DNA from 2 places in the Streptomyces sp. NPDC096311 genome. Region 1 is predicted to be linked to the other one. Evidence: riboswitches for the same ligand, from Rfam matches in the RefSeq annotation. Region 1 holds a riboswitch; the other holds the start of a gene.
The links. A riboswitch is a leader RNA that binds a small molecule or an ion and turns the genes downstream of it on or off. The one in region 1 is predicted to bind thiamine pyrophosphate.

Region 1 (5,085 bases):
GTCGAGCACGGCGCGAGCGAGGACTTCGCCGTCGTCCGCGGTGGCGGGGTGAACCTGCGCACGTCGGCGTCCAGGAGGCCCGACCAGCCGTGGCCCGACCAGCCCTGGTCCGTACTCGAAGTGGACGCGTGGCCCTACTCCTGGCCGCGGCCCGTGGTACGCCGTGAACGGGTCACGCTCACCGGCCAGTTGAGCACCTCCAGGGACGTCCTGGTCCGCGACGTCCGGGCGCCGGGGCTGCGGGCCGGCGACCGTGTGGTGTTCTCCCTCGCGGGTGCCTACACCTCGTCCGTGCCCCACCGGGCGTTCGCCAGGTTTCCCGAGCCCGGCTTCCACTTCGTGGACCCGGGCACCGCCGGCGACCAGTCCCGATAGCGCCACGAGGAGCGGCATGACAGACGAACCGAACCGTCCGACGACGGCCGATGCCACAGCGGAGGCCACGACCGACTTCACGCACGGCATCACCGACGCCGTCGTCGACAGCCTGCGGGGCACGGCCGATCCGCGGCTGGGTGAACTGCTCGGCGCGCTCACCCGTCATCTGCACGACTTCGTGCGCGAGACGGAGCCGACGATGGCGGAATGGGAACGCGCGATCGGATTCCTCACCGCGACCGGGCAACAGTGCACCGACACCCGCCAGGAGTTCATCCTGCTGTCGGACGTGCTCGGCGTGTCCATGCTCCTGGAGACGCTGGGCGGCCACCGCGGCCCGGGTGCCACCGAGTCGACGGTCCTCGGCCCGTTCCACCTGACCAGATCGCCGATCCGCGCACTCGGCGCGAACATCGACCTGGTGGGCAGGGGCGAGCCGTGCGTGGTCAGCGGCCGGGTACTGGGCAAGGGCGGCACCCCGCTGCCGGGCGCGGTGCTCGACGTGTGGCAGGCCGACTCCGAGGGCTACTACGACGTACAGCAGCCGGCCGGCAACGGGCGGGGACTGTTCACCGCCGACGCCGAAGGCCGCTTCTGGTTCCGCACCTGCGTACCGAGCCCGTACCCGATCCCCACCGACGGCCCGGTCGGCGAACTGCTGCGCGCCACGGCCCGGCACCCCTACCGCCCGGCCCACATCCACTTCATCGCCTCGGCCGAGGGCCACACCCCGGTCACCACGCACATCTTCGTCGCGGGCAGCGACTACCTGGACTCCGACGCGGTGTTCGCCGTCAAGAAGAGCCTGGTCCAGGACTTCACAGAGACCGACGACCCGTCCCTGGCACGGGAGTTCGGCGTCCCGAACCCCTTCCGCCACGCCCGCTTCGACCTCGTACTGGAACCGGAATGAGCACCATGGCCGACAGGAACACCCCGCTCGACTTCTCCTACGAGACCCGGCCCGCGCGGATCGTCTTCCGGCCCGGCGCCGCCGTCTCCGCGACCCCCGACGAGGCCGCCAGGCTCGGGCTGCGCAGGGTGCTGGTGGTCTGCGGCAGCAGGGGCGAGGACACGGCACGCGCGGTCGCGGACGCCCTGGGCGAGGCCTGCGCGGGGCTGCACGCCGAGGCCCGGATGCACGTACCCGTCGAGGTCGCCGACCGGGCCGTCGAGGCGGCGCGCGCGGCCGGCGCCGACGGGTGTGTCGCGGTCGGCGGCGGCTCGGCGATCGGCCTGGGCAAGGCGATCGCGCTGCGCACCGGTCTGCCCCTGATCGCCGTGCCCTCCACCTACTCCGGCTCCGAGATGACCCCGGTCTGGGGACTCACCGAGCACGGCGCCAAGCGCACCGGACGCGACTTCGCCGTCCAGCCCCGCAGCGTCGTCTACGACCCCGAACTCACCCTCTCGCTCCCCGTCCCCCTCACCGTCACCAGCGGCGTCAACGCGCTCGCCCACGCCGTCGAGGCCCTCTACGCGCCCGACGCCTCGCCCCTCGTCTCGCTCATGGCCGAGGAGGGCGTACGGGCGATGACGCAGGCCCTGCCGCTGGTGGCCGCCGCCCCCGGTGACCTCGACGCGCGCGGCCGGGCCCTGTACGGCGCCTGGCTCTGCGGCGCCTGTCTCGGCGCCACCACCATGGGCCTGCACCACAAGCTGTGCCACGTCCTCGGTGGGACCTTCGGCCTGCCGCACGCCGAGACGCACACGGTCGTCCTCCCGTACGCCCTCGCCTACAACGCGCCCGCCGCACCCCGGGCTGTCGCGGCGCTCTCGCGCGCCCTGGGCGGCGCCGACGACGTCCCCCACGCCCTGTGGGCCCTGGCCGGAAGCCTCGGCGCCCCCCGGAGCCTCGCCGAACTCGGCCTCAAGGAGACCGACCTGGCGGTGGCCGCCGAGCAGGCCGCCGGACAGCCGTACCCGAACCCGCGCGAGGTCACCGTGGACGGTGTACTGGCGCTGCTGACCGCGGCGTACCAGGGCAAGGAGCCGCGCGTCGACGCGTAGCCGCGGGGGCGTACGGCCCGCGCGGGCACCTCCCCCTGGGGCAGACCGCGCCCGCCGGGCTATCCTGACCGCCGAACCGGACACGGGGTGCCCCGCACGAGGGCTGAGATCACACCCGTCGAACCTGAACCAGTTAGGACTGGCGGAGGGATGTCTCATGTCGTTGCCGTATGCCCGTAACGCTCGCGGTGAGGTGGCCGTCGGAGGCCCGCAGGGCGTGTTCGACGGGCGGATGCCCACCGCCCCGGGGGATCTGCACGTCGAGGCGCGCGGAATCGCCCCGGTCCCGGAGGACCACCGCTACGGCGGCCCCGGCCGCCTGTTCACCGTGTGGTTCGCCCCCAACCTGACCATGACCGGCGTGTTCACCGGCACCGTCGGCATCGCGCTCGGCCTGGACTTCTCCACCGCGCTCGCCGCCGTCGTGCTGGGCACCCTTCTGGGGGCGGTACCGACCGCGTACCTCGGCACCTGGGGGAGCCAGACCGGCGCCGGACAGCTGCCCCTCGCCCGCCTCGCGTTCGGCCGGGCGGTGGTCGTCCCCGGCGCCCTGCAGTGGCTCTCGTCCATCGCCTGGGACGCGCTGATCGGCCTCTTCGGAGGGGACGCGCTGGCCCAGCTGTGCGGCTGGCCGTTCTGGCTGGGCGTGCTCGTCATGATGGCGGCGCAGGGGGCGCTCGGCGTCCTCGGCTACGAGGTGATCCACCGGCTCCAGACCGTGATGACCTTCGCCCTCGCCGCCGCGTTCGTGGCCCTGACCGTCAAGCTCCTGAGCGGCGCCCACACCACCCCCGCCGCCACCGCCCACGGCGCCGACCGGGCCGGGGCCTTCGTCCTGACCTGCACGATCGCGCTCAGCCTCGCGCTGTCGTGGGCCCCGTACGCGAGCGACTTCAGCCGCTATCTGCCGCGTACGGCGTCCCGCCCGCGCATGTTCTGGTACACCCTGGCCGGCATCGCCGTGTCCTTCGTGGCCGTCCAGGCGCTCGGACTGTGGGGCGCGGCCGTCTTCACCGACCAGACCGCCCGCGGCGTCGACACCCTGCTCGGCGGCGGCGCCCTCGGCGCGTTCGGCCTGCTCGCCGTGGCGCTCGCCGCGCTGAGCAGCAACGCCATGAACGACTACAGCGGCTCGCTCGCCCTGCAGACCATGGGTGTACGGCTACCGCGTCCGGCCGCCGCCGCGCTGGCCGCCGTCCTCGGCTTCCCGCTCGTGCTGTGGATGCACGCCGCCGACACCACGGCCCGCTTCCAGAACGTCCTGCTGTTCGTCGGCTACTGGATTCCCGGGTTCGTCGCGATCGTCGTCGTCGACTGGCTCGCCCGGGCCAGGGCCCGCGGCGGCGCCCCCGTCGACCTGGCCGTCGAGAGCGCCCGCCCGCGCCCGTGGTGGCCCGCGCTCGTGGCGTTCGCCGCCGCCTTCGCCGCCGCGGTGCCCTTCATGAGCACCAGCCTGTACGTCGGCCCGGTCGCGCATGCCCTGCACGGCGCCGACACCGCCTACGGGGTGGCGTTCGTCGCGGCCCTGCTGGTCTACGCCCCGCTGCGCCTGCGCCGCTGACCCCGACCCCCTCTCACCCCCTTCGTACGGAGTGACACCCACCATGCCCGCGAACACGCCGACCGCCCCGCCCCGTGTCCTGACCATCGCCGGATCGGACTCCGGGGGCGGCGCCGGTATCCAGGCCGACCTGAAGACCATGCTCGCGCTGGGCGCGCACGGGATGAGCGTGCTCACCGCCGTCACCGCGCAGAACTCCCTCGGCGTCCAGGGAGCCTGGGAGCTTCCCGCCGAGGCGGTGCGCGCGCAGTACCGCAGCGTCGTGTACGACATCGGTGTGCAGGCCGTGAAGACCGGCATGCTCGCCTCGCCCCTGCTCGTCGAGACCGTCGCCGAACTGCTCTCGGACGTCGGCGCACCCGTGGTGGTGGACCCCGTGAGCGTCTCCAAGCACGGCGACCGGCTGCTGGCGGACGACGCGCTGGACGCCGTACGGACCGCCCTGCTGCCGCTCGCGACGGTGGCCACCCCGAATCTCGACGAGACCGCCGAGCTGACCGGGATCAAGGCCACCGGCGAGCGCGACATGTGCCGGGCCGCGGAACAGCTGCTGTCGTACGGGCCCCGCTGGGTCCTGGTGAAGGGCGGCCACCTGCCCGGCGAGGCCGTCGACCTGCTGACCGACGGCACCGAACAACACTGGTTCCGGGCCCCACGCCACGACAACCGTCATACGCACGGCACCGGTTGCACCCTGGCCTCGGCCATCGCGGTGGGGCTGGCGCAGGGGCGGGCGGTGCCGGAGGCGGTGCGGCTGGCGAAGGAGTACGTCACCGGCGCGATCGCCGCGGGATTCGCCCTGGGCGCGGGCCTCGGACCGGTCGACCACGGCTGGCGCACGCGCGCCTGAACGCCGCGGATCCGTCCGCACGGCGGACGACGCCGCCGTCCCGCGCGGCGACCGAAGGGGAACCCGGACGTCAGTCGGTCGGCGTGATCGTTGTCTCGACCCGGGCGGTGAGCGCCGCGGCGGGCGTGCATCCGCCGACCGTCTACCGCCTCTTCGGCGACAAAGAGGGCCTGCTCGACGCGGTCGTCGCCGACGGCTTCACCGCGTACCTGACCAGCAGGGCCGCCCGGAAGCCCACCGACGACCCGGTCGAGGACCTTCGCGCCGGCGGGGATCCGCACGTAGG
Region 2 (5,085 bases), on a different contig from region 1:
CTCGATCGCGTCGCAGTAGCGGTCATGTGCGAGTAGCGTCATGACCCGCACCCTAGGGCGCCGACGGCTCCCCGAGCACCACGATTTCGGCGGCCTCGAACGCCACGCCGACCTCGTCACCGGGCGCGGGCGCCTCCCGCAGCGCGCACGCCGCTTCAATGGGCGGCGCGCCTTCCGGCTTCAGCTGTACGGCGACGTGGGTGCCCCGGAAGGTGCGTGCGGCCACGGTGCAGCGCAGCCCGTCCGCGGGGTCGACCAGCCGCACCCCGGCGGGCCGTACGAGAAGCGTGCCTGGGCCCTGCGCGGTGCCCTCCGGCACCGGGACCCTCCCCCACGGGGTGTCCGCGAGCCGATCGCGCACCGTCGCCGCGACCACGTTGTCGAAGCCGAGGAAACGGGCCACGAACTCGTCCGCCGGGTGCTGCCAGACCTCAAGTGGCGTACCGGACTGGGCGATCCGTCCCTCACGCATCACCACGACCCGGTCGGCGAGCGCGAAGGCCTCCCCCTGGTCATGGGTGACGGCGAGCACCGTCGTGCCCAACTCGCCGAAGAGCTGCCGGAGTTCGACGACCAGCCGTTCCCGCAACGAACGGTCCAGCTGGCCGAGCGGCTCGTCGAGCATCAGCAGCCGGGGGCGCGGGGCGAGCGCACGGGCCAGCGCGACCCGCTGTTGCTCACCGCCGGAGAGGGCGGCGACGGCGCGTGCGCGGGCTCCGGGCAGCCCCACCAGCTCCAGCAACTCCTCGACTCGTGCGCCCTGTTGCTCCTTCGACGCGCCATGCATCCGCAGCCCGAAGGCGACATTGCCGCCCACGTCCCGCTGCGGGAAGAGCTGGTGGTCCTGGAACATCAGCCCGACACCCCGCTTGTGCGCGGGCACCCCTGCCTGGTCGCGTCCCGCCAGGAGCACGCGGCCCGTGTCGAGCGACTGCAGTCCGGCCACCGTCCGCAGCAGCGTGGACTTGCCGCTGCCGCTCGGTCCGAGCACACACACGATCTCGTGCTCGGCGACATCGAGGCCGACGGCGTCGAGCACCGGCCGACCGCCGAAACGTACGGTCGCGGCCTCGACCTTCAGCAGGGCCTCGCGCGTCCGGGACTGTGTCCGGTCCTGGGTCCGGGCCTGGGCCTGGATCCGGGGATGCTCCGTCGTCACCTCCTGCGCCTCCTGCTCCTCCTGCGTCGCTTGCTTCGCGAGTCGCGCCATCAGAACTCCCCCGTCCGGTCGGTGCGGATACGTTCCAACAGCAGCAGGGCCACCGCGCACACCACCATCAAGATCGTCGAAAGGGCCATCGCCTGGCCGTAGTTGAGGTCACCCGCGCGCCCGAGCAGCCGGGCCACGGCGACGGGCAGGGTCGGGTTGTCGGGCCGCGCGATGAAGACCGTCGCCCCGAACTCGCCCAGTGACACGGCGAAGGCGAACCCCGCCGCGATCAGCAGCGCCCGCCGCACCAACGGCAGATCGACCTCCCGCCACACCCGCCAGGGCGAGGCTCCGAGGACGGCGGCGGCCTCCCGGAGCCGGCCGTCCACCGCCCGCAGCACCGGCAGCATGGTGCGCACGACGAAGGGGACGCCCACCAGAGCCTGCGCGAGCGGCACCAGGATCCAGGAGGAGCGCAGATCCAGCGGCGGTTCGTCGAGCGCGATCAGGAAGCCGAACCCGACGGTCACGGCGGACACCCCGAGCGGCAGCATCAGCAGCGCGTCGAAACCCCGTACGAGACGCCCGGTACGCCGCGTGAGCGCGGCGGCCGCGAGACCGCCGATCACTACGGCGATGGCGGTGGCGGCCAGCGCGTACTCCAGCGAGTTGCCGATCGCCGCGATCGGCGCCACCAGGAAGATGCCGCTGTCGGCCGAGGTCAACGCCTTGTAGTACGCGAATCCGTAGCCGCCGGGTGCGTCCAGGGACCGCTGGACCAGTACCCCGAGCGGCAGGACGAGAAGAACGAGGATGCTCGCCAGGACCCCGCCCAGCAGTGCCCACTGGCCGGCCCCGCGCGGCCTGCGCACGGTCACCTCCGGGGCCACCAGGCGCAGGGCGGTCTCCCGGCGGCGTACGGTCCAGGCGTGCACGGCGAGGATCGCGACGACCGCCACGAACTGCACGATCGTCAGCACCGCCGCGGTCGCGAGGTCGAAGATCTCCGAGGTCTGCCGGTAGATCTCGACCTCGAGGGTGGAGAAGGTCGGCCCGCCGAGGATCTGCACCACACCGAACGAGGTGAAGGTGAAGAGGAAGACCATGAGCGCGGCGGCGGCCACGGCCGGGCTCAGCGCCGGCAGCGTCACCTTGCGCCAGGCCGCGAACCGGGAGGCACCCAGCATCCGCGCGGCCTCCTCCTGACGCGGGTCGAGCTGCGACCAGAGGCCACCGACGGTCCGTACGACCACCGCGTAGTTGAAGAAGACGTGCGCGAGCAGAATCGCCCAGACGGTGGTGTCCAGCCGTACACCCCACAGCTGGTCGAGGAGTCCGCCCCGGCCCACCAGGGCCAGGAACGCCGTACCGACCACGACCGTCGGCAGTACGAACGGGACGGTCACCACCGCCCGCAGCACCTGCTTGCCCCTGAAATCGAAGCGCGCGAAGACATACGCGCCGGGGAGCGCGATCAGCAGCGTGAGCGCCGTGGAGGCGAGCGCCTGCCAGGTGGTGAACCACAGGACGTGCCGGATGTCGGACTGCGCGAGCACCTCACCGATCCGTCCGAACCGCCAGGCCCCGTCGATCTTGAGGCCACGGGCGACGATCGCGGTGACGGGATAGGCGAAGAAGACGGCGAAGAACGCGACGGGCAGGGCCATCAGCCCCATCCGCGTCACGCTCTCCTTGCGGCTCCTTCGAGGCGCTACTTCAGTACGAGCGAGGTCCACGACTTGACCCACTGGTCACGGTTGCCGGCGATCTTGGCAGGGGCCAGGGTCTCGGGGTTCTTGGCCTGCGGGCCGAACTTCACGAACTCCTCGGGTACCTGCGCGGTCTCGCGGACCGGGTACACGAACATGTTCAGCGGCATGTCGTCCTGGAATTTGACGCTGATGAGGAAGTCGAGAAGCGCCTTGCCGCCCTTGGTGTTCTTCGCGTTGCTCAGCAGCCCCGCGTACTCGACCTGGCGGAAGCAGGTGCCGCTCGCGACCCCGGTCGGCGCGGTCTTCGGCTTCGGATCGGCGTAGATCACCTCGGCGGGCGGGGAGGAGGCGTACGAGACGACCAGCGGCCGGTCGGCCTTGGCCTTCTTGCCGCCCGCGGACCCGGAGAACTCGTCGTTGTAGGCCTGCTCCCAGCCGTCGACCACCTTCACGCCGTTGGCCTTGAGCTTCTTCCAGTAGTCCTGCCAGCCTCCCCCACTCTCGGCTTCGCTCGAGCGGGAGGTGCCCCCATCCCCGTACTTCGCAGCGGTCCCGAGCAGGAAGCCGAGGCCGGGCGAGGACGTGCCCGCGTTCTCGGTGACGAGGAGGTTCTTGTACGCGGGCTTGATCAGGTCGTCGAAGGAGGCCGGCGGGGCCAGCTCGTGCTTGCTGAAGTAGGCCTTGTCGTAGTTGACGCAGATGTCACCGGAGTCGATGGGCGTGACCCGGTGCCTGTCCTGGTCGATCCGGTACTGCTGGACGATCTGGTCGGAGCCCTTGGCCTCGTACGGCTGGAACAGCCCGTTGTCGAGCGCGCGGGACAGCAGGGTGTTGTCGACGCCGAAGAAGACGTCGCCCTGCGGGTTGTCCTTGGTGAGGATGGCCTTGTTGACGGCCTGCCCGGCGTCGCCGTCCTTGAGGACCCTGACCTTGTACCCGGACTGCTTCTCGAAGTCCTCCAGCACGCTCTTCGACACGGCCCACGAGTCGTGGCTGACGAGCGTGATGGTCTTGGAGTCCCCGGCACCGCCGCTGTCGGAGGACCCGCACGCGGACAGCGTGACGAGGCCCAGCCCGATGACGGCGGCCGTGGTCGTCCTCTTGGTGATCACTGAATTCCTCCTGGGATGACCAGGAAGAGACGCGGCCCTGCCCGGGATCCTCGGAAGGTTCCCGGGCAGGGCGCAACAGCTTGAGTGATGCCCGAACTTCCTACCCAGAATGACCTGGGCAAGGTTCAGAGGGTCTGCGGCCCACCGGTGCTCCGGCTACCGCACTCTCAGCGCTGTGGCGCTCCCCTGTCGGAATATGAAGATGTGGTTGGACCTCGCCAGATTACCGCTCGGTGGCGGCGAGCTGACCACAGGCTCCGTCGATCTCCTGGCCCCGGGTGTCCCGGACGGTCACCGGCACCCCGTGAGCCGCGATCGCCTCGACGAAGGCCTTCTCGTCCTCGGGCCGCGAGGCGGTCCACTTCGAACCTGGTGTCGGGTTCAGCGGGATGAGGTTGACGTGTACGGGCTTGCCCCTGAGCAGCCGCCCGAGCCGGTCACCACGCCATGCCTGGTCGTTGATGTCCCGGATGAGGGCGTACTCGATGGACAGCCGGCGCCCGGACTTGGCCGCGTACTCCCAGCCGGCGTCCAGCACCTCGCGCACCTTCCACCGCGTGTTGACGGGCACGAGGGTGTCGCGCAGCTCGTCGTCCGGGGCGTGCAGCGAGATGGCGAGGCGGCACTTGAAGCCCTCGTCGGAGAACCGGTGGATGGCGGGCACCAGCCCGACCGTCGACACGGTGATCCCCCGCTGCGAGAGCCCGAGCCCGTCCGGCTCGGGGTCGGTGAGCGCGCGGATGGCGCCCACCACTCGCTTGTAGTTGGCGAGCGGCTCGCCCATGCCCATGAAGACGATGTTGCTCAGCCGCGCCGGGCCGCCCGGGATCTCGCCGTCCCTGAGGGCCCGCATCCCGTCCACGATCTGGTGCACGATCTCGCCCGTGGACAGGTTCCGGTCCAGCCCGGCCTGTCCGGTGGCGCAGAACGGGCAGTTCATCCCGCAGCCCGCCTGCGAGCTGATGCACATGGTCACCCGGTCCGGGTAGCGCATCAGCACGGACTCGACGAGCGTGCCGTCGAACAGGCGCCACAGCGTCTTGCGGGTGGTGTCCTGGTCGGTCGACAGATGCCGCACGACCGTCATCAGCTCGGGAAGCAGCGCCTCCTG

Region 2: linked by a shared signal. The riboswitch ahead of ACIRA5_RS23510 (thiamine ABC transporter substrate binding subunit) and the one ahead of ACIRA5_RS48205 (purine-cytosine permease family protein) in region 1 are both predicted to bind thiamine pyrophosphate.

Annotation. Positions count from the first base shown of each region.
Region 1 is NZ_JBIWFN010000031.1:49,684-54,768, reverse strand. Features, by position in the region: gene ACIRA5_RS48220 (alanine racemase) at 1-375, shown strand, start outside; gene ACIRA5_RS48215 (dioxygenase) at 392-1,291, shown strand; gene ACIRA5_RS48210 (maleylacetate reductase) at 1,297-2,388, shown strand; TPP riboswitch at 2,462-2,556, shown strand; gene ACIRA5_RS48205 (purine-cytosine permease family protein) at 2,546-3,949, shown strand; gene thiD (bifunctional hydroxymethylpyrimidine kinase/phosphomethylpyrimidine kinase) at 3,993-4,799, shown strand; gene ACIRA5_RS48195 (TetR/AcrR family transcriptional regulator) at 4,883-5,085, shown strand, end outside.
Region 2 is NZ_JBIWFN010000009.1:127,311-132,395, forward strand. Features, by position in the region: gene ACIRA5_RS23495 (maleylpyruvate isomerase family mycothiol-dependent enzyme) at 1-42, opposite strand, end outside; gene ACIRA5_RS23500 (ABC transporter ATP-binding protein) at 53-1,210, opposite strand; gene ACIRA5_RS23505 (ABC transporter permease) at 1,210-2,886, opposite strand; gene ACIRA5_RS23510 (thiamine ABC transporter substrate binding subunit) at 2,862-3,971, opposite strand; TPP riboswitch at 4,054-4,172, opposite strand; gene rlmN (23S rRNA (adenine(2503)-C(2))-methyltransferase RlmN) at 4,198-5,085, opposite strand, start outside.